DNA from 3 places in the Halovibrio sp. HP20-59 genome. Region 1 is predicted to be linked to each of the others. Evidence: predicted binding sites of a transcription regulator. Region 1 holds the regulator's gene; each other region holds the start of a gene.
What was found. The regulator FNR, encoded in region 1, switches genes on or off when oxygen is low (the NO sensors DNR and NnrR bind a similar motif). The targets are predictions, from matches to a motif close to TTGATNTANATCAA.
Positions count from the first base shown of each region.

Region 1 (6,854 bases):
CACACCCGACGACCAAGAGCCTCGGCCATGAATCCAACGGGGCTTGATCTACCGCCACTAATGGCGGCGTTTGTGTTTGGCTTGATGGGCGGCGCCCATTGCATCGGCATGTGCGGTGGCATCATGAGCGCACTCACCTTTGCAGTGCCGCCCAGCATGCGTCATCCGGCGCGTATGGGCGGCCTGCTACTCAGCTATAACGCAGGTCGTATTATCAGCTATATGAGCGCAGGCGCGCTGGTGGCCCTGCTAGGCACACTGTTTTCGCTTTCCTCTACGGCACGCCTGCTGCTGCAGGTATTTGCCGCGCTGATGCTGATATTAATGGCGCTGTATATCGCCAACTGGTGGAAGGGACTGCTCAAGGTTGAAGCGGTGGGCCGCCGCCTATGGCGCTTTATCGAGCCCGTGGGTAGGCGCTTAATGCCGGTGGTGCATATCCCCCAAGCCTTCGCGCTGGGTGCACTATGGGGCTGGCTGCCCTGTGGGTTGGTCTACTCCATGCTGGCCTGGAGTTTGGCGATTGCCGACCCGCTGCAAGGCGCCCTGCTCATGGGCGCATTCGGTCTTGGCACTCTCCCTGCACTACTCGCTACAGGCCTCGCCGCGCGCCAGCTAAGCCATTTGATTCGTCACCCCGCAACGCGCAGCCTGGCCGCGGTGACGATTATCGCTTTTGCACTGTGGCAGTTGTGGGCGCTCACGGCGCACACCCTCTAATAGCATGACGTGGCTCAACGTTTGTACCGGTCGCTAGGATTAAGCTAGCGGTAGTCCCTAACGTTGGAGCGCCTTTCCCATGCCCGTTCATGCCCTTGCGGCTTCACCTCGTGCCGCTTCCGCTGCGGCAGCGCCCACGCAGCCGGAGTGGGATGAAGCCTTGCTGCGCCGCTACGATACCAGTGGCCCACGCTATACCTCTTACCCGACAGCGCTGTCGTTTCACGACCAATTTACGCCCAGCGACCTAACCCAGGCGATGGAACGCAGCAATGCCAGCCATCGCTCGCTATCGATTTATGTCCATGTGCCCTTCTGCCGCAAGATCTGCTTTTACTGTGCGTGTAATAAAATCGCTACCAAAAACACCGCCCTGGCCGAGCCCTATTTAACCCGGCTTGACCGGGAAATGGTGCTGACCGCCCGCCACTTGGATACATCACGACCGGTGGAGCAGCTGCATTGGGGCGGCGGTACACCCACCTTTCTCAGCTTAAACCAGATGGGCGACCTGATTGACCGTTTGGATGCGCGCTTTGGCCTTTCGTCCGCGGCTGATCGCGACTACGCGATTGAAATAGATCCCCGCGAAGCGGATGTGTTTACCCTCCGCCACCTTCAAGCGCTAGGCTTTAACCGCATTAGCCTGGGTGTGCAGGATTTAAACCCGCTGGTGCAGAAAGCGATTAACCGTATTCAGCCACGGGTGCTCACTGAAACGCTCATGGATGAGGCCCACCGCCTGGGCTTTCGCTCGCTCAACCTCGACCTCATTTATGGCCTGCCGTTTCAAACCGAAAAGAGCTTCGCGGATACACTGCGTCAAGTTATTGAGCTAAACCCGGCGCGCCTATCAGTGTTTAACTACGCCCATATGCCCGAGCGCTTTGCACCCCAGCGGCGCATCAATGTCGATGACTTGCCGGGTGGCGAAGAAAAGCTGGCGATTCTGCGCACCACCATCGAAATGCTCACCGCAGCAGGCTACGTGCATATCGGCATGGATCACTTTGCCCGCCCAGACGATAGCTTGGCGGTTGCCCAGCGCGAAGGCTCGCTACAGCGCAACTTCCAGGGCTATTCCAGCCACGCTCAGTGCGACTTGGTCGGGCTTGGCGTTTCGGCAATTTCACGCATTGATGACGTCTATGCCCAAAATCCTAGCGAGCTGGCCCGCTACGAAGCGGCGATGGATCAGGGCTGGCTAGCTACGGGACGTGGCGTAAGGTTGAGTAATGACGACCTTATCCGCCGAGACGTCATTGAGCGACTGATGTGCGATATGCGCATTGACCTGGCCGCCGTTGGTCAGCGCTGGGGCATTGATGCCCCGCGCTACTTTGCACCCGCGCTTGAACGCCTGGAGGTTGCCGAGCAGGATGGTTTACTGACCCGCAGCGGCGACCAACTTAACGCCACGCCCATGGGGCGGTTACTGATTCGCCATCTAGCCATGGCATTTGATACTCACCTACCTGGGCAAACAGGTCAGCGCTACTCAAAGATTGTTTAATCACCTTTGGGCAGGCATGCTAAAGCGGCTATAATAAGTAAGGTTTTTCTAATTGATAAGCGTGACCCACTCAAGGAGCAACGCATGTCGGAACCTATGAGCTATCGCCGCTCACTACTCCACGAAGCACGCTGCCAAACCTGCAGCTTGAGCTCACTTTGCCTGCCGCTTGCCCTTGAGCTGGAAGATATGGGGCAGTTCGATGCGATTATTCGTCGCCGAGCGCCGCTCAAAAAAGGCGAGCCGCTGTTTCGCCAAGGCGACACCTTTACCAGCGTTTACGCGGTACGTTCGGGCAGTTTGAAACAGATCACTGCCGAAGGTAACGGCAGCGAGCAGCTGACCAATTTCTATCTCCCCAGTGAGTTAGTCGGGTTAGATGGCATTGACGAAGAGCAGTACCCCGGCAGCGTAATCGCCCTGGAAACCACGACCATTTGCGAGATCCCCTTCGATCGCCTGGATTTACTCTCCGAGGAGCTGCCTGAGCTGCGCGGCCAGCTGTATCGCAGCATGAGTAAAGAGTTGCGCGATGACCGGCGCATGATGCGTCTGCTGTCGCGTAAAACCGCCGACCAGCGGCTGGCAAGCTTTCTAATTACCCTTTCGGATCGTTTTCGGCGCCGGGGCTACTCGCCTTATAGCTTTCGCCTTTCCATGCCCAGGGCCGATATCGGCAATTACCTGGGCTTAGCGGTGGAAACGGTCAGCCGTATATTAAGCCGCTTTCAGCAACAAAACGTGGTGGCAGTTTCGGGCCGTGAGGTCAATATCCTCGACATGCCACGTTTGCTTACCCTCGCCGAAGAGGAAGAACAAACGGCTAACTAACGTTAAAAGCCTGGATGCGCCCAGCCAAGAGTTCTGCCTGCCTGGCTTCCAACCCTGCAAAATCATACAGTTGACGGTCTGCGAGCTGCGAAGGTGCGATATTGGTGACGGCTTTAAACATACTTTCCAAGCGGCCAGGAAACTTTTTATCCCACTCAGCAAGCATCTCTTTGACCACTTGGCGCTGCATATTGGGCTGGGAGCCGCATAGATTGCAGGGAATGATCGGAAATTCCATTAGCCGCGAAAATTCGGCGATATCTGCCTCTTTGCAGTAGGCCAGCGGCCGAATAACGATGTTCTTACCATCATCTGATAGCAGTTTTGGCGGCATCGCTTTCAAGTTGCCGCCGAAAAACATATTCAGAAACAGCGTTTCCAAAATATCTTCACGGTGATGACCCAAGGCAATTTTGTTGGCGCCAATCTCTTCGGCAAAGCCGTAAAGCGAGCCGCGTCTTAGCCGTGAACAGAGCGCGCAGGTGGTTTTGCCTTCCGGCGTTTTCTCTTTCACTACCGAGTAGGTATCGCGCTCGACAATATGGTACTCCACGCCCTGCTTATCCAGATATTTTGGTAGCACGTGTTCAGGAAAACCCGGCTGCTTTTGGTCTAAATTGACCGCCACCAAGGAGAAGTTGACCGGCGCGTTGCGCTGCAAATTGCGCAGAATCTCCAGCATGGTATAGCTATCCTTGCCGCCGGAAAGACACACCATCACACGATCACCTTCATTGATCATTTGGTAATCAATAATCGCATTGCCCACTTCTCGACGCAGGCGCTTTTGCAGCTTGTTAAATTCGCGCTTTTGTTTGGCTGCCAGCGCTGACTGATCGTGCTCAGCGTCCGTGGGGGCGGATAACGTCGTTTCAAAATCAGCGGGGGCAAAATGATCAAGCGATTGCATGGTATAGGCACTGCCGAGGAGATGGTGAGATGAGAAACGCTAGAGAGCAAAATTAAAGCATCATTCTAACAACACTCACCGCTTGAACCAACGATGGCTTGCCCCTCCCTAACCTATGCGCCTCTTACTCATCCCTAGGCAGTTCCGCCATAAGGCGCTGTAAACGCATATACAACAGTGCGCTTGAGGTTGCCTCACCGAGTACACTCTGACCTCCCATGGCGGGTACTTGCCAGCACGCCAGTGCCTGGGCAAAGCTACTGGGTGCCTCCAACAACGGGCGCAGGCGGCGCAGCTGGCGCTGGTGCAGCTTCGCCACATCGACCTGGGCATTAGGCAGTGCGAAGTTCAAGCGACGACGAAGGAGTGTATTGAGCCCCCCAATTCGCTTTGCTAATTGCCACCCCACAATTGGTCGATTGCCGATAAATTCCACTAGTGCGCTTAAGCTATTACTGTTTGAGTCGGTTATTTCACCCACTTTGTACAGCAACTGATGACGTCGTAGTAAAGCGCTGTCCGGCTGCTCGACGGTGCCTAGCGTCGCCTCAAAGGCACGGCTGGTATGCACCTGCTGTTGACTCAGCACGACCGCCGCAACACTGATCACTGACGATGACGGCATGGACGTTTCATAACAGGCCAGCGCGACAAGCTCATCGCCCATATAGGGCTGAAATAGCCACGCATAGGGCGAATGAGCACAGCGGCGCCGATCGCTTTCACGGCGCATGGTACGTAGAGGCCCGCTAAAGAGCGCCACGTGTTTGTCCAATATCCCTATTCCACTCACGAATACTCCAAATGATAACGATGGGAAAGACGCTGCTTGAAGTCTTTCACAATGTGCAGCGCCTCGCGCAGTAGGTCCCGTTCAAGCGAAGAGAGGTCTTGCACCACCACGCGGTTCGCGCGACTGCCCTTTTGGGAGTCAGTTTCTTGCCCATTGCTCGCCGTATCCAAAATGCTGAGCTGCTGTTTAAGGCGCAGTTCGGTGAAAAGTGCCAAGGCCTCGCCTAAGTCATCAGCAAAACGGCGGTCCAAACGACCGTCGGCGGCCAGTGCGTCTAAGCGCTCAAACGTCGAAGTGGCACTAATACGTCGCTCAAGCGCCATGGTGCGCACGCCGTGAACAATCGGGAAAATGCCGCCTTTTTTAATATCGATACCGTGTTGAGGCTTTTTCAGCGAGCCAAACAGTGTCAGCGGCGTTGAAAAGCGTAGTGCCGTGCGCGCAAAGTAGGACAGCAGCAGCTCATCGCCTGAACAGCGTTTAAACAGTTCCTCGCGGACACTTTCCAGCAGGCTCGGGTTACCCGCCACAGCGTGGGCATCGAGCATTATCGCTAGTTTTAACAGACTGTCGCCATCACGCTTGCTAGCCCATTTGGCTATATTGCTTTTCCACTGCGATACCGTGGCCACCCACTCGGGATTCGATACCATAATATTGCCGGGGCATGGCGGGTAACCCAGCTGAATCAAGGTATCGGTGAGCGTTTGCATGTGGCTTTCCAGGCCGGGCCACTGCGCATCATCGGCGAGAATCAAGCCGTTATCCTGGTCCGTTTTAAGAATTTGCTCGCCGCGACCCTCACTGCCCATGACCATCATGCAGCTCTGCTCGCGATACTGCTCCTCAATAGTGAACTCCCAGGCTTTACTCATGATACGGCCATTCAGCGCGGCGAGCAGATCCATAGCGAAACGCAGTTTTACCCCTTGGGCCATGAGCGCTTTAACAAGCTCAGGGGTGCGTTGGCTAGCCGCCGAGAGCGCTTGCAAACTGGTCGCCTGCTCGACCTGTAAACTGACGACGTAGCTACGGCTTGAGAAGTAGCTAAGTACGTCAGTGAGCTCGACAACGCCTTTCAAGGCGTTGTTCTCCATCACGACCACGCGCGCCACTTTGTGCCGCGTCATAAGGACCAGCACTTCAAACAGGTATTGATCCGGCGCAACGGTCACCAAATTAAAGTGCGCGATCTCATCCACCGGGGAGGAAACGTCACGGCCTTCCAGTACCAAACCATTGAGCAGATCGGTTTTGGTCACCATGCCCAGTTGACCTTGGGTATCGACCAGCAGGCTATCGGCGTGGCTTTCGTTTAACTGCTGCACCGCACTGGCAATATCGGTGGACGCTACCATCAGTAACGGTTCGCGCAAACATTCGCTCACCTTGGCCAACATAAAGCCCGCCATGGTGACGCCACCTTCGGCACGTTTCTCGGTCAACAAGCGCGCTTTATGCGCCAGCGACTGGCGAAAAAAATGACTGAAATCCGGATATTGCTGGCACAACTGTTGGAATAACGCTTTTGGCAACAGGTAGCACAAGCATTCTTGCTCGGCCTGAAAGCGATAGCGGCTTTTACCGTTTAAAATACTGATCGCGCCAAACAGATCCCCCGCGGTGTAGTGCCCGATACGGGCGCTAGAGGACGGTAGCGTAGGATCTAATTCCGCCACCTCACCGCTGTGAATTAAAAACACAAACTCGCCCGCCTGCCCGGTCTCTAAAATAATTTCGTCGCGGTCATAATAGGCAAGATCAATGCCACGGCGAATATGGTCACGCCCTTCATCGTCAAGAAGCGTAAACGGCAGTTGGGATAAATCCACATCAACCATTGTGCATGACCTCACTTAACTAATGGCGAATTAGTCACCGGCACTAAAACACGGTGCTGATACGGCGAACAGGTGATAACGTCGACAGGGTCAAACGGCTCACGGTTATTATGCAAAGCATACGCTACGGGTATAAAGGATTCACTTCCTAACAAGCAAGTAGAACGTTGTTATACCTTTAGCTATCACGCCAAGGTCGAAGCGACGTTTGATACAAGACCAAAGTATTGACACTTGCTCGTCGTG
Region 1 is NZ_JAWJUW020000001.1:129,779-136,632, reverse strand. It holds gene ccoS (cbb3-type cytochrome oxidase assembly protein CcoS) at 1-31, shown strand, start outside; gene RZA33_RS00650 (sulfite exporter TauE/SafE family protein) at 28-720, shown strand; gene hemN (oxygen-independent coproporphyrinogen III oxidase) at 800-2,233, shown strand; gene fnr (fumarate/nitrate reduction transcriptional regulator Fnr) at 2,318-3,064, shown strand; gene ttcA (tRNA 2-thiocytidine(32) synthetase TtcA) at 3,057-3,974, opposite strand; gene RZA33_RS00630 (DNA polymerase III subunit epsilon) at 4,099-4,737, opposite strand; gene RZA33_RS00625 (DUF294 nucleotidyltransferase-like domain-containing protein) at 4,764-6,608, opposite strand.

Region 2 (6,854 bases), on a different contig from region 1:
GTTACTACCGCCAGCCGCACGGCTTGAGCTTTGAGTATGCAGCGAAGATGTTTGGGCTTGGCTACTTCGCGCCTGATTCGCTGGATAGCTTTGTGACGGCCTACACTCACTCTCTGAAGGCAGGCGTTACGTTGATCGAGATTAACGTGCCCCACCAACAGGTCGCTGATGATCTGACAGCGTTAGGCGCCACGCTTCGGGAGGAGCAGGGTGAGCGATGAATTTAAGGCATCCAAACCAACCCTGGTCATGCTGCATGGCCTGCTGGGCGACCGCCACGACTGGGCGGAAGTGAGTGCTGGCTTGGAAGGTGTCGATTGCCTGGCGCTGGACTTGCCAGGGCACGGTGAGAATCACCAAGTACAGGTAGCCTCTTTCGAGGCGTTTCATCACTGGCTTAGCGACACATTGATGACTCGTGGCGTTAGCCGCTACTGCCTGCTCGGCTACTCCCTGGGTGGGCGGTTGGCGCTTTACCATGCCAGCCGTCAACCGCCGCGGCTGGAGGCGCTCTGGCTGGAAAGTGCCCACCCTGGGCTGCCTGCCAGTGAGCGCTCTGCCCGTATTGCTCACGATAAACGCTGGGCAACACGCTTCGAGCAGGAACCATTGGAAAACGTACTTGCCGACTGGTACCAGCAGCCGGTGTTCGCCGACTTAACCGCCGCCCAGCGCGCTCGGCAGATCCAACGTCGGCTATCGAACCACGGGCCAGCCATCGCCAGTATGTTGCGATCAACTTCCTTGGGTCATCAGCCGTCGCTTTGGCAGTGGTTGGAAAGTACCCCGCTTCCGGTGAGCTATTTTTCAGGTCGGCGGGATGCCAAGTTCCATACTCTGGCGACTCGTTTAAAAACGATGGCCCCCCGCCTGCGCCATATCACGCTGGAAGGGGGCCACAATCTTCATGCTGAGCAACCGGAGATGATCGCTCAGCAGCTCAATGCCTGGTATCGCACGCTAGGCTAATGCTTATCAGCTGATCAGCATTAACCAGGGCAGGCCGATTACCAGCCAGACCACTAAATATAGCAACCCGAAGATTGCCCCAAGCCGCCAAAAGAGGGCGCTGGGCAGGTAGCCGCTGCCGTAGTAAACCGGGCTTGGCCCAGTGCCATAGGGCGTGAGAATGCCCATAAAGCCGAGTGTGGGAAGTAGCAGCAGAATAAACATCTGCATATCCAACCCAGCAATCCCTGTAGCTGCCGCGAGAATCACCGGCAACAAGGCGGTAACGTGGGCCGTCACGCTGGCAAAGAAGTAGTGCAGTAGATAGAAAATGACCACCAACGCCACCATGGCCATCACCGGGTCGAAGTGGCTTATCTGCCCGCCAACCACATTGCCAAACCAGCTAACAAATCCCACTTGGCTTAGCCCGCCTGCCAGTGCCACCAGGGTGGCAAACCATACAAAGGTATTCCAAGCCGCTCGATTATTGAGAATATCGTCCCACTTAATGATGCCCGTTAACAACATACCGCAGATCACCACTAAGCCCACCAGCGATCCAGAGATAATGCCGCCCGCAAAAATCCACAGCATTAGGGCGGTGACCACCATAATGACCAGCATTATTTCATGGCGAGTCAGTGCGCCCAGCTTGGTTAACTCCTTTCCAGCCCAGTCGGAAATTTCATCGCCTGCCTTCACTTCTGGGGCGCATAGCCAATAGCTCAGCAACGGTACGAGTAGCAGCAGCAAGATGCCCACAGGCACGACGGCCATAAACCACTGCCCCCAGTTGATTTGGATGCCGGTGGTGCTTTCGGTTAGCGCGATCGCCAATAAGTTGGGGGCCAGAGCGGTTAAAAATAGCGAACTGGTCACACAGGTAGAAGCCAGTGCCGTCCACATCAAAAAGCTACCCATGCGCTTCATGCTGGGGTCATTGGGGTGCGAATCGTAGAGCGGTGGCAGGTTACGAATCACCGGGTAGATCGTGCCTGCGCTACGTGCGGTATTCGAGGGCGTAAACGGCGCCAGAATGCCATCGGCAATCATCACTGCGTAGCCAAGGGTTAACGTGCGCTTCCCCATCGCCTTGACCAGCCAGAGCGATATCCGCCTGCCCAGTCCGGTTTTTTCATACCCCAAGGCAAACATAAAGGCGCCGAAAATTAGCCAGACGGTGGAGTTGGTAAAGCCTGACACCGCCCAGGAAAAGGCTTGGCCGGCGGGGCTGAAGCCGTCAACGGCCAATTGTTCGGGGGAGAAAAGCACCCATCTTGAAAGCAGTGCTATCAACGTAACCCCGACCAGCCCCACCACCGCCCCCGGTAGCGGTTCAAGAATCAAACCCACGACGCAGCCCAGAAAGATGGCTAAAAAATACCAAGCATGAGGCGCAAGCCCTGGGGGGGTGGGTATCAGCGCGATGATAATAGCGACTGCTAGCGGCGCTAACAGTTTCCATCGCGGTGAGGGTTGAGCATTAGTCGTCATGCGGCACCTCTCTTCAACGTTATCTTTTCTAGTTTTGTTGCCTGGCGGATAGCTATCCGCCTTGCAGTGAGTGGCTTGAAGAGTAAGTGCTGCGGTATTGAGGTGAAAGCAGAGATAACTTAATTCTCCGCTTACTTGATACACGTCAATAGTCCTTTCGACTAATGAGCGGGGCCTGCCAAGGGCATGGTAAGTTCGAATAAAGAAGACGGCAGCGAAGAGTGTCGCCAGTACTACCTTTGACTTGGCTAATGGAAGGGGTTGTTATGCAGCAGCGAGATTTCGATATCGTCATTGTTGGAGGGGGTGGAGCCGGTTTGCGCGCTGCCATTGGGGCCGCAGAGCAGGCCAAGGAACAGGCCACTCCCCAGCGCATAGCGCTGCTGTCCAAGGTGTACCCAATGCGCTCCCATACCGTGGCCGCCGAAGGCGGGGCGGCCGCGGTTACCAGCGCCGAAGATTCCCATCAGGCCCACTTTGATGACACGGTCTCGGGCGGTGATTGGCTGGTTGAACAGGGCGTGGTGGATTACTTTGTCCATCACGCTTATCAAGAGCTGGTACAGATGGAGCGCTGGGGCTGCCCCTGGAGCCGGAAAGACGACGGCCAGGTACAGGTGCGCCGCTTTGGGGGTATGAAAACCGCCCGCACCTGGTTCGCGGCCGACAAAACCGGCTTCCATATGCTCCACACCCTGTTTCAGACTTCGCTGAAATACCCTGAGATCGAGCGTTTCGATGAGTTCTTTGTGCTCGATCTGGCCGTTCACGAAGGCGTGGTGATTGGCGTGATCGCCCTGCAGATTGCCACCGGTGAACTGACCCTGCTGCGCGCTAAAGCGGTGATTCTCGCTACCGGCGGTGCAGGGCGCTTGTTCCGCTTCAATACTAACGCGGGCATTGTCACCGGCGACGGCATGGCGATGGCCTATCGTCACGGCGCGGCGCTGCGGGATATGGAGTTTGTCCAGTACCACCCTACCGGCCTGCCTGGCTCCGGTATTTTGATCACCGAAGCGTGCCGGGGCGAAGGCGGCATTTTGCTCAATAAAGAAGGCTACCGTTACCTGCAAGATTACGGCCTTGGCCCGGAAACCCCGTTGGGCAAGCCGGAAAACAAATACATGGAGTTAGGGCCTCGGGACAAACTCTCTCAGGCCTTCTGGCAGGAACAGCAGGCGGGGCGCACCGGCAAGTTTGGCGACAGCGACGTGGTTTATCTCGACCTGCGCCACCTGGGGGAAAAGACCATTCTGGAGCGCCTGCCGTTTATCTGCGAACTGGCTAAAGCCTATATCAATATCGATCCCGTTAAAGAGCCGATCCCCATTCGCCCGGCGGTTCACTACACCATGGGCGGGATTGAAACCGACCCTCAGTGCGAAACCTCTATCGTGGGGCTCTACGCTGCCGGGGAGTGCGCTTCTGTCGGTTTGCACGGTGCAAACCGGCTAGGCTCCAATTCGCTAACCGAGCTACTGGTATTTGGCCGCTTAGCCGGTGAGCAAGCAAGCAAGCGCGCAGCACAAACCGAGTGGGCCGATGAGCGGCTGCTGGAAGCCCAGGGTGACCGTCAGCAAGCTAAGCTACTGCGGCTATGCGATGGCACCGGCAGTGCAGAGAATTGGGTCGATCTAAAACACGCCATGGTGCAGGCCATGGAGAGCGGCTGCGGCATTTATCGTACCGAAGAGGGTATGCGGCATTCGCTGGATACCATGCGCCAGCTGCGTACTCGCTTCAAAGAGATTCGTGTTAACGATACCAGCAAGATATTCAATACCGAGCTACTGGAGTGTCTGGAGCTGGAGTGTGGCCTGGATATCGCCGAGGCTTCTTGCCTGAGTGCACTGGAGCGGCGTGAATCTCGCGGTGCTCATCAGCGCCTGGATGAAGGCATGCAGAAACGCGACGACGTTAACTACCTCAAGCACAGCCAAGTGTTTTACCAGGGCGATGCCCATGCCGAACTATACTGGCAGGATGTCGATGTGCGATTTTCCGCCCCGGCTGAGCGGGCCTATGGCGATGCGGGCAAAGGGGAAAAGGCATGAATACCCAGCAGATCAGCACCAAACAAATCAGCGTTAAACGCTATTTGCCAGACAATTCGGCTGAGTCCTACTGGCAGCAGTACGAACTGCCGGTCGATGACAGCACCTCGTTGCTAGATGCCCTCAACCACATTAAAGAGCAGCTCGATAGCACGCTGAGCTACCGCTGGTCGTGCCGAATGGCGATTTGCGGCTCTTGTGGCGTGATGGTTAACGGTATTCCCAAGTTGGGCTGCAAAACCTTTCTGCGCGACTATGAAGGAGAAATCCGCATCGAGCCGCTATCCCACTTCCCGGTGCAGCGGGATCTGGTGGTGGATATGGAGATATTCCTTGAGCACCTAGCTGCGGTTAAGCCCTACTTGATTGACGACAATCCGGTAAAACCGTATGACCCCCAGGCGCCGGAAACCTATAAGCAGTCGCCAGAGCAACTTGCCCGCTACAAGCAGTTTGCCAACTGCATTAATTGTGGTCTCTGCTACTCTGCCTGCCCGCAGTTTGGGCTTAATCCTGAGTTCCTTGGTCCGGCGGCGCTAACGCTGGCCCACCGTTACAACCTGGATAGCCGCGACAATGGCAAAAAAGAGCGTATGGCCGAGCTTAACCGCCACGAAGGCGTTTGGAGCTGCACCTTTGTGGGCTTCTGCTCCAAGGTATGCCCCAAACACGTTGACCCCGCCGCGGCGGTGAATCAGGGCAAGGTCGAAGCGGCCAAACACACACTCATTGCGCTGTTTAAAGGGTAGGGGAGGAACATCATGGATAAATCATCATCGCAACGCCTGCCACCGCTAAAACGCAACTGGTGGCTGAAGCACCGCTTTTTTAAACTTTATATGCTGCGCGAAGCCACGGTACTGCCGCTGGTGTTTTTCACGCTCTGCTTGCTTGCCGGTATGGTTGCTCTTCTTCAAGGGGCAGAAAGTTGGCAGGGGTGGATCGCCTTTATGGGCTCTCCCATCGTATTAGTGCTGAATCTTCTCGCGCTGGCCGCCAGCCTGTTTCACGCCGCCACCTTCTTTGTCCTGTTCCCACGGGTGATGCCGCTGCGCATCGCCGGACACAGCCTGCCTGATAAGGCCATTGTTGCCGGACAGTGGGCTGGCGTAGTAGCAGTCGCGCTGCTGTTTTTCTGGCTATTCGGGAGGGCCTAAATATGGAAAAGCTAGCCATGAATAAACCAAGCATGGGCAAAAACAGCACTCAGCACAAACAGGCCTTTGACGAGCCGCTTTGGTGGGGGCTGTTTAGCGCGGGCGGTGTCTGCTTTGCTGTCTTTCTACCTGCTGTGATTCTCTTTATCGCCGTTCTACTGCCCCTTGGCCTGCTGCCCGCCGAGGCGCTGAGCTATGAGCGCGCATCATCGCTGCTATTCAGCGTGCCGGGCTTTCTGTTTGTTGGGGCGGTGGTCTGTTTACCGTTATTTCATGCCGCCCATCGCCTGCGCCATGGGATGTTTGATATCAGCGTGGGTAATGACTCAATCAACAAAAAACTAATGTACGGTGGGGCTGCGTTGCTTAGTATTGTGGCGCTGGGTTTAGTCGTGGCGGGCTTCCTGGGTTAAACGGCTCGCTGCAAGCATTTCGCCTCAACAGATAAAAAGAGACTGGCATGATCAACGGACTCACTGAAACGGAACTCTATGCACCAGTCGAGTGGCAGGATCGCTCCGATGGCTACCAGGATATTTTGTACCACACCACTGCCGATGGCATTGCCCGCATCACCATCAACCGGCCAGAGGTTCGCAACGCCTTTCGCCCGCTAACGGTTAGCGAGATGGCTCAAGCGCTTAACCGCGCCCGCCACGACAGCGCTATTGGCGCCATTCTGCTGACTGGCGCAGGCGACAAAGCGTTCTGTTCCGGCGGTGACCAGCGCATTCGCGGAGACTATGGCGGCTACCAGGATGAAGAGGGCACCCACCACCTCAACGTGCTGGATTTCCAGCGCGATATTCGTACCTGCCCTAAACCGGTAGTAGCGATGGTGGCGGGCTACGCCATCGGTGGCGGGCATGTGCTGCATCTAATGTGTGACCTAACCATTGCCGCCGAGAACGCCGTCTTTGGTCAAACCGGCCCTAAGGTAGGTTCCTTCGATGGCGGCTACGGCGCCTCTTATATGGCGCGCATTGTGGGCCAGAAAAAGGCCCGGGAGATCTGGTTTCTATGCCGCCAATATAGCGCCGCCCAAGCGCTGGAAATGGGGCTAGTCAACCACGTGGTGCAGCTAGACGAGTTGGAAAAAGAGAGCGTGCGCTGGTGCCGGGAAATGTTACAGCACAGCCCCATGGCACTGCGCTGCCTAAAAGCCGCGCTCAATGCCGACTGCGACGGCCAGGCCGGG
Region 2 is NZ_JAWJUW020000003.1:63,849-70,702, reverse strand. It holds gene menD (2-succinyl-5-enolpyruvyl-6-hydroxy-3-cyclohexene-1-carboxylic-acid synthase) at 1-221, shown strand, start outside; gene menH (2-succinyl-6-hydroxy-2,4-cyclohexadiene-1-carboxylate synthase) at 211-969, shown strand; gene RZA33_RS04505 (anion permease) at 976-2,445, opposite strand; gene frdA (fumarate reductase (quinol) flavoprotein subunit) at 2,712-4,499, shown strand; gene RZA33_RS04495 (succinate dehydrogenase/fumarate reductase iron-sulfur subunit) at 4,496-5,248, shown strand; gene RZA33_RS04490 (fumarate reductase subunit C) at 5,261-5,656, shown strand; gene frdD (fumarate reductase subunit FrdD) at 5,674-6,069, shown strand; gene menB (1,4-dihydroxy-2-naphthoyl-CoA synthase) at 6,117-6,854, shown strand, end outside.
Region 2: frdA (fumarate reductase (quinol) flavoprotein subunit) is a predicted target of FNR. The motif match lies at 2,581-2,594, and genes of this name have one in related genera.

Region 3 (6,854 bases), on a different contig from region 1:
TGCCGTTTGCTTAGCCAATCCTGGAGAAAAGCATATGACTCATTGATGCCTACTCGCGTTTATGCAGCAGCCATAAATCCATTTCTATACCGAAACCTGCTTCGTGGTTGGCATTTATAATCTTCAGGCGTTAAGATGCATGTGCAATGAATCTTAACGCCTGAGGTATTATTCGTGCTAACACATGAGCAGGAAAAACTGATCAACGCGACAGCTCCCGTCGTGGCCGAACACCTGAATGCGATTACCCAGCGATTCTATCCGCTGATGTTTACCCGTTACCCAGAGGTCAAGCCGCTCTTTAATGAGGTTCACCAGCAAAGCGGTGGTCAGCCCCGTGCCCTGGCCAACGCCGTGTTGGCCTATGTCCAACTACGCAACAATCCTGCTCAAGCGCGCGCCACGCTGGATGTTGTGGTCAGTAAACACGTCTCGTTAGGCATTCTTCCCGAGCAGTACCCTATTGTCGGTGAATGCTTGCTGGCGGCGATTGGCGAAGTGCTGGGTGAGGCCGTCACCCCGGAAATCGCCGATGCCTGGGGCGCTCTATATAACGAGCTTGCCGCCCTGTTAATCGACCTCGAAGACCAGCGCTATCGTGAGTTTGAGCAGCGCCCGGGGGGATGGCGCGGCACACGCCGTTTCAAGATTGCCAGTACCCAGCAGGAAAGTGCTTTAATTCGCTCTTTTATCCTTGAGCCCGAGGATGGAGGTCGTGTGGCTGACCATGAGCCAGGTCAGTATATCGGTGTGCGTCTAACCATTAATGGCGAACCGGTTTATCGGCATTACAGCCTCTCAGACACACCCAATGGCCGAAGCTATCGAATCTCGATCAAACGCGAAGAACAGGGGCAAGTCAGCCGCCATTTCCATGATGTGCTAAAACCAGGCGACACCGTGGAATTGTTACCGCCGGCAGGTGACCTAACGTTAATTGAGGGTGACGAACCTCTGCTGCTTGCCAGCGGCGGCGTTGGGCAAACGCCCCTGCTTCCCATGGCACGCCACGCCTTGTCCCTTGGGCGGCAAGTCATCTATCTACACGCAGCCCTGGATGCCAAACACCAGGCCTTTAAAGGCGAACTAGAAGCACTGAAGAGCGAGTATCCTCAACGTCTTAAGGCTATCCGTATTCATGAGCGCGGCAACGAAGCCGAACATATTGGTCGTATCGACCGCGGCTTATTAGCTCACTACTTGCCTGACCTTAAGTCGCGCTGCTACTTCGTCGGCCCCCAAGGGTTTATGACGGCGATTAATAGCGCTTTGTCTGAACTGGGTGTCGACGAAGATCGCCGACACTTTGAGCACTTTGGTCCCTCACGCCCCCTCGACGCAGCTTAATAATGGGCGGCCTCGGGATATCCCCGGGGCCGCTTGTGAACAGTTCAGAAGCCTGGATCATTCTTTACGTACTAAACGCTCCAGCCCCAACAACAGTTCACCCAAATGCCCTTGTGCAAGGCCTTCCTCGCAACCGTCAAGCAGATTCTTGAGCGTCAACCCCAGCTCTGTATCCCCTTCAATGATTAAGCGACGCTGGAAAAACAGGCTGTCGGGATCCTCACGGCGCGTGGCAAGGCACAAAAATTCACGCCAACCACCACGAATGGTTGCCTCGCCTTTCTCGCGACATAATATCAAGCGCTGCGATTCAAGCGTCAGGCTTAGCGTCACACCTAAATCGGCGATGGCGAGACTAATGCGCCGACCTTCCACCGCGTCGAACTCACCCTCTGCGAGCGGCACCGCAAAGGTACGGTTGAGCAGGGGCTCCACGAGACGTCGCTTGATGGCAAAAGGAACCCGTGGATCAAGCGTACGAATCACCTGATGAGCGGTAACAGGTGGAGAAATTGAAAAAGCGGGCAAGGAAAAAGACGAGGGCAGCAACGACATAACACATACTCCGTGGTAAGAGACATCATCCAGGCGACTGATGCTAAGCGTTGCTATGGCGAATAGTGCTGACATGCATCAAGGAAGACTAAATATTGCGTCGGCATTAAGATGCATATAAAATATTCTTTAGTATAATGATGCTGGCAATTAACCAGCGCCTTCGACCGTTAGTATGTGAGGAGAACCATGATGAAATCATTGTCTGCTGTCCTTATCCTTGCGGGCACTGCCTTGGCATTTGCAGCCGCTGCTCAGGCGGAAGCCGATGGCGAGGCGGTTTATAACCAGGCCTGTATGGCCTGTCACATGACAGGGGCTGCTGGTGCACCTATCAAGGGCAATGCCGAAGCGTGGGAACCCCGTATCGAAAAAGGCATCGAGACGCTTTATGAGCACTCGCTCAATGGGTTCAACGCGATGCCCCCGAAAGGCGGAAGCATGAATCTTAGCGACGAAGAAGTGAAAGCGGCCGTTGATTTTATGGTTCAAGCCGTCGAATAAAACCAGGCGCCGTACAGAAAGTGTATGTCGATATGCCGGGGATGCTATTACCCCGGCATAACGCTCACAGTGTGGAGGGTTAATGCGTCGCGACTTGCCCAATCCCGGATGGGGGCCATTATCGGCGTTACCCGGCAATCCCTTGATGTGGGTGTTGATTCTCAGCGAAATGCTGGTTTTCACCGCGTTCTTTGCGCTTTACGCGGCTCAACGTGCCCTTGACCCCGCCCTTTTCAATGCTTCACAACAGCAACTCGATCCGGTGCTGGGTGGCATCAACACACTGGTGCTGTTAACCAGCGGACTCTGCGTTGCCTTTGCCGTGGAGGCGATAAGCGCCGAGCGACTTCGGCGCAGCCGACAGTGGCTAGGTGCCGCCATGCTGCTAGGCTTGGTATTTTGCGCCATTAAGAGCATTGAGTACGCCGACAAGTTTGCTGCCGGGCTAACGCCGGAAACCAACGCCTTTTTTGGCTTTTACTACGGTTTAACCGCCTTTCATTTTGCTCACGTCGTGTTCGGATTGATCTTGCTGGGCTTAGTGAGCTGGCGTACCTCCACCGAAAATGTAGAAACGGCGGCGGCCTTCTGGCATATGGTGGACTTGATATGGATCCTGCTTTATCCACTGATTTACCTGCTGAGGTAATTTTGTGAGGAAACAATGACGGCACTGCCCGGTACACGACGCTTACTGATCACTTGGGCCTTATTAATGGCACTGACCGTGGTTTCCATGGTGTCAGCTCGGCTGGATCAGACCACCGACTGGCAGGCGCTTCCCCTATGGTCAGCCGCCCTGGTACTGATGGCGACCGGTTTCAAAGCCCACCGTGTGCTAATGGTCTATTTAAACTTGCGCGCCGCTACCTTAGTCTGGAAGGGAATTTTCATTACCCTGACGCTGTTAACGCTAACGCTGATCGCCGCAGGCTATCTGGTCGGCCGCTTTCACATAACATGATAGCCCGAGTAGTTTTCAGCGCAGCGTGGAATCAGAGCCCGAAGCCCCCGAAGACCGATGCGCTGTATTGGCCCAGGCCTCAAGCAGCCGGCCCAGACGCATCAGGCCGTAAACGATAAAGGGGACTAACAGCATCAGCGCCACTCCCCAATCACGGTTATTGATAAGCCACACCAGCGGCACGACTATTCCTAAAGCGACTAAAGACCACAGACTAATCGCCACTACGAGGCGCAAGCGCAACATAGATAACCTCCTTAGGAAGCAATAATCTGGCGGTAGATACTTGGCAGCGCCAAGGAGAGATGCTCCGGACGCTGGACAATGGCATAACCACCCCGCCCGAACAGGTGAGGAATATAGCGCCCCGCCTCCCGGTCAATCGTTACCCCGAACACGCGCACTTCTTCTCGTCGCGCTTCAAGTACCGCTTTGCGTGTATCCTCGATACCATAACGCCCTTCATAATAGTCGGTGTCATTAGGTTTGCCGTCGGTCAATAGCAATAGCAACCGGTGCCGATTGGGCCGTTTGGCAAGTGCTTGGGAAAGGTGCCGAATAGCGGGCCCCATACGCGTGTAGTGGCCTGGTTTGAGCGCTGCGATCCGCCGTGACACCCGCTCGCCCATTGGCTCATCGAAACTTTTCAGCGTATTGACCCAAACACGGTGACGACGGTGCGAGGTAAAGCTGTGAATGGCATAGTCATCGCCGCAACCCGCAAGGCCGTGGCCCAATACCAGCAGCGCCTCTTTGGCCACATCCAGCACCCGCCGGTCTTCCAGCCAAGCCTCAGTGGAAAGTGATACATCGACCAGGATTGAAACCGCCAAATCCCTTGCCTGGGTGCGGCTAGCTTGGTAAAGACGATCGCTGGCTTCCCCGGTAGCCGCTAGATCACAGCGGGAGCGAATCACGGCGTCCATATCCAGCTCGCTGCCATCCAGCTGTCCACGTAGCGTCTCACGACGCGGCCTAAGTGCTTCAAACTCGCGCCGGACTCGGCGAATGCGCCGTTTTGTCGTTTCGTCCGGCTGCCAGTTCTCCCCCTCCTCGCTCTGGACATCGCTGAGTACCACACAGTGGTCAGGCATATAGATTTGCTTACGATGGTTCCATTCTGGATAGGTATGGCGCCCACGCAGCCTTCCCCCACTCACCTCATCGGGTGCCAGATCAAGATCAAGTTTTAGCTTGGAAGCCGCCTTCTTACGGTTAGCACTGAGCACAATTTCATCAATCTGATCGGCCGCCTGTTTGGCCTCATCATCGTCTTCATCCTCTACATGACGATTGAGATTGACCATTTCGGCCCAGGAAAGCATCTTTTCGGATGCATTGAGCATTAAAGAGTCATCGCGGTCGGCCTGATCCTGCTCGCGCCGGTCAGCCTTACGCTTACCGTGGTAATCTTCCGGCGAATCCTTGCCCGCGACCGGTGCCTCATCATCTTCCTGCTCGGTTCGTGCTTGTTTATTAGTCCCCAGGGCTACGGCTTGCCCCCATAGCGGCACCGGAAGTGGCGGCCGGTATCCACGCGGCGCATGGAAGTTGTCCAAAGGAAGGGAGTCATCGAGGATGGCGATATGCATCACTTCGGCCCAGCCTGCCTCGGGCGGCGTTTCTCCCAACTGGGCACAGAGAACGGATTCAAGCGCTGCTTCCATCGGCGGCAAGCGCTTGCGATGGGGGCGAATGACCAGCAATGCCTGACATAACCTGGCGTGGCGCTGAGCGAGCCCAGGGAAGTGGGCCAACACTGCCCGAGTCGCCCGGTTTACCTCACGCAGCTGGAGAAGGTCTTGCTGCAGCGGATCTTCGACGACGTGCACATGCCGGGTCACCGCCAGGTACGCTACCAGCCAAAGGTAGAGATCCCGGTTCAAGGAGGCCTCGGCGAACAGGGCGATGCGTGGCGGTAGCAACAGGCTTTCTTCGTCACGGCGTGCTTGATCGAGCACCTCCTCATCAAGCCCAAGCCTTTGACGTAAGGATAAGCGATGCGACGAACTACGCCCCGCAATAGCAGCAACATCGATACCCGCCTCGCCGCCCCCGGCGCGGAAAAAGACGCCGAGCATGGGCCGCAGCGTTTCAAGGCGCACTGCGGCTTCGGGATGGTCAGGGTAGCTTGCCGCACTGGAAGCCCAGCGGTGCCAATGGCGGCCTACAAACTCTTCGACTTCAAGAAAATCAAGCATGCAGTGCCCTCACCCAAAGGTTGCTTGAATGGCTTCCATCAGCCCTTCCTGAACATCTGCGTCATCGCTCAGCGGCTCCACTAAGGTAGCGCGGGCAGCTTCCAGTATGGGCACCCCAGCGGCAATTAGGGTAGCGCAGTAAACCAATAGACGAGTAGAAACGCCCTCTTCTAAATCCTGCCCCTTCATGGCCCGCAGGCTGGCGGCAAGATTGACCAGCGCGGCGCACTGCTCACCGGGTAAACCACTCTCCCGCGCGACAATATCGCGCTCGACTTTGGGTGGTGGAAAATCAAATGACATGGCCAGGAAGCGCTGGCGGGTGCTCGGTTTAAGCGATTTGAGAATATGCTGGTAGCCAGGGTTATAAGACACTACCAGCATGAAGTCATCCGGCGCTTCGAGCAGTTCCCCGGTACGTTCCAACGGCAGTAGTCGGCGGTCATCGGTGAGCGGGTGAAGTACCACGGTGACATCTTTACGTGCCTCCACCACCTCATCGAGATAGCAGATCCCCCCTTCGCGCACTGCTCGAGTAAGCGGGCCATCGACCCAGCGGGTCTCACCGCCCTGCAATAGATAGCGGCCTGTAAGGTCGGCTGAAGTCAGATCGTCGTGACATGAAATTGTGAATAGCGGACGGCCCAGCTTCGCGGCCATATGGCTAACAAAACGTGTTTTACCACACCCGGTAGGGCCTTTAAGTAACAGCGGCAAACGTTGACGAAAGGCGTGCTCAAACATAGCGCATTCGTTGCCGACATTCTCGTAGAAAGGTATTTCACGCTCATCGATAGGATTAGCGACAGAAGAAAGAGGCATGGGAAGACTCCATTGCCGGAAAATAAATAAAGAAAGCAAAAACGGCCCCGCAGGGCCGTTAAGTTCAGGCCGAGCCTGCCCCAGCAGTAATTTGTGTGCCGCCGGCTGGCACCTGCTCTCGGGCGGGCCCGAAGAAGGAGTAGAGCAGCATGATCGCCCCCACGGCCACGGCCACACCAGCGCCCAGACGCATGATGTAGAACAGGCCTAATTGATCCTGCACTTCCATGTAATTCATGCCCAAAACGCGCTGCAGGTGAGTCTGCACGACCCCGGCGAATGTCAGGGTAAACGTCATGAAACACATGGCGCTGGTGACGATCCAGAAGCCCCACATGTTCAGTACTTGGTTATAAGGCTGCACACGGCGGATCTGCGGGATGGCGTAGGTAATCACGCCAAGAATCAGCATCACATAGGCACCATAGAAAGCCAGATGGCCATGAGCGGCGGTTACCTGA
Region 3 is NZ_JAWJUW020000006.1:45,792-52,645, reverse strand. It holds gene hmpA (NO-inducible flavohemoprotein) at 175-1,347, shown strand; gene ubiT (ubiquinone anaerobic biosynthesis accessory factor UbiT) at 1,405-1,902, opposite strand; gene RZA33_RS08795 (c-type cytochrome) at 2,092-2,406, shown strand; gene RZA33_RS08790 (cytochrome c oxidase subunit 3 family protein) at 2,489-3,055, shown strand; gene RZA33_RS08785 (hypothetical protein) at 3,071-3,370, shown strand; gene RZA33_RS08780 (hypothetical protein) at 3,386-3,616, opposite strand; gene RZA33_RS08775 (nitric oxide reductase activation protein NorD) at 3,628-5,571, opposite strand; gene RZA33_RS08770 (CbbQ/NirQ/NorQ/GpvN family protein) at 5,581-6,393, opposite strand; gene RZA33_RS08765 (cbb3-type cytochrome c oxidase subunit I) at 6,458-6,854, opposite strand, start outside.
Region 3: ubiT (ubiquinone anaerobic biosynthesis accessory factor UbiT) is a predicted target of FNR. The motif match lies at 1,971-1,984, and genes of this name have one in related genera.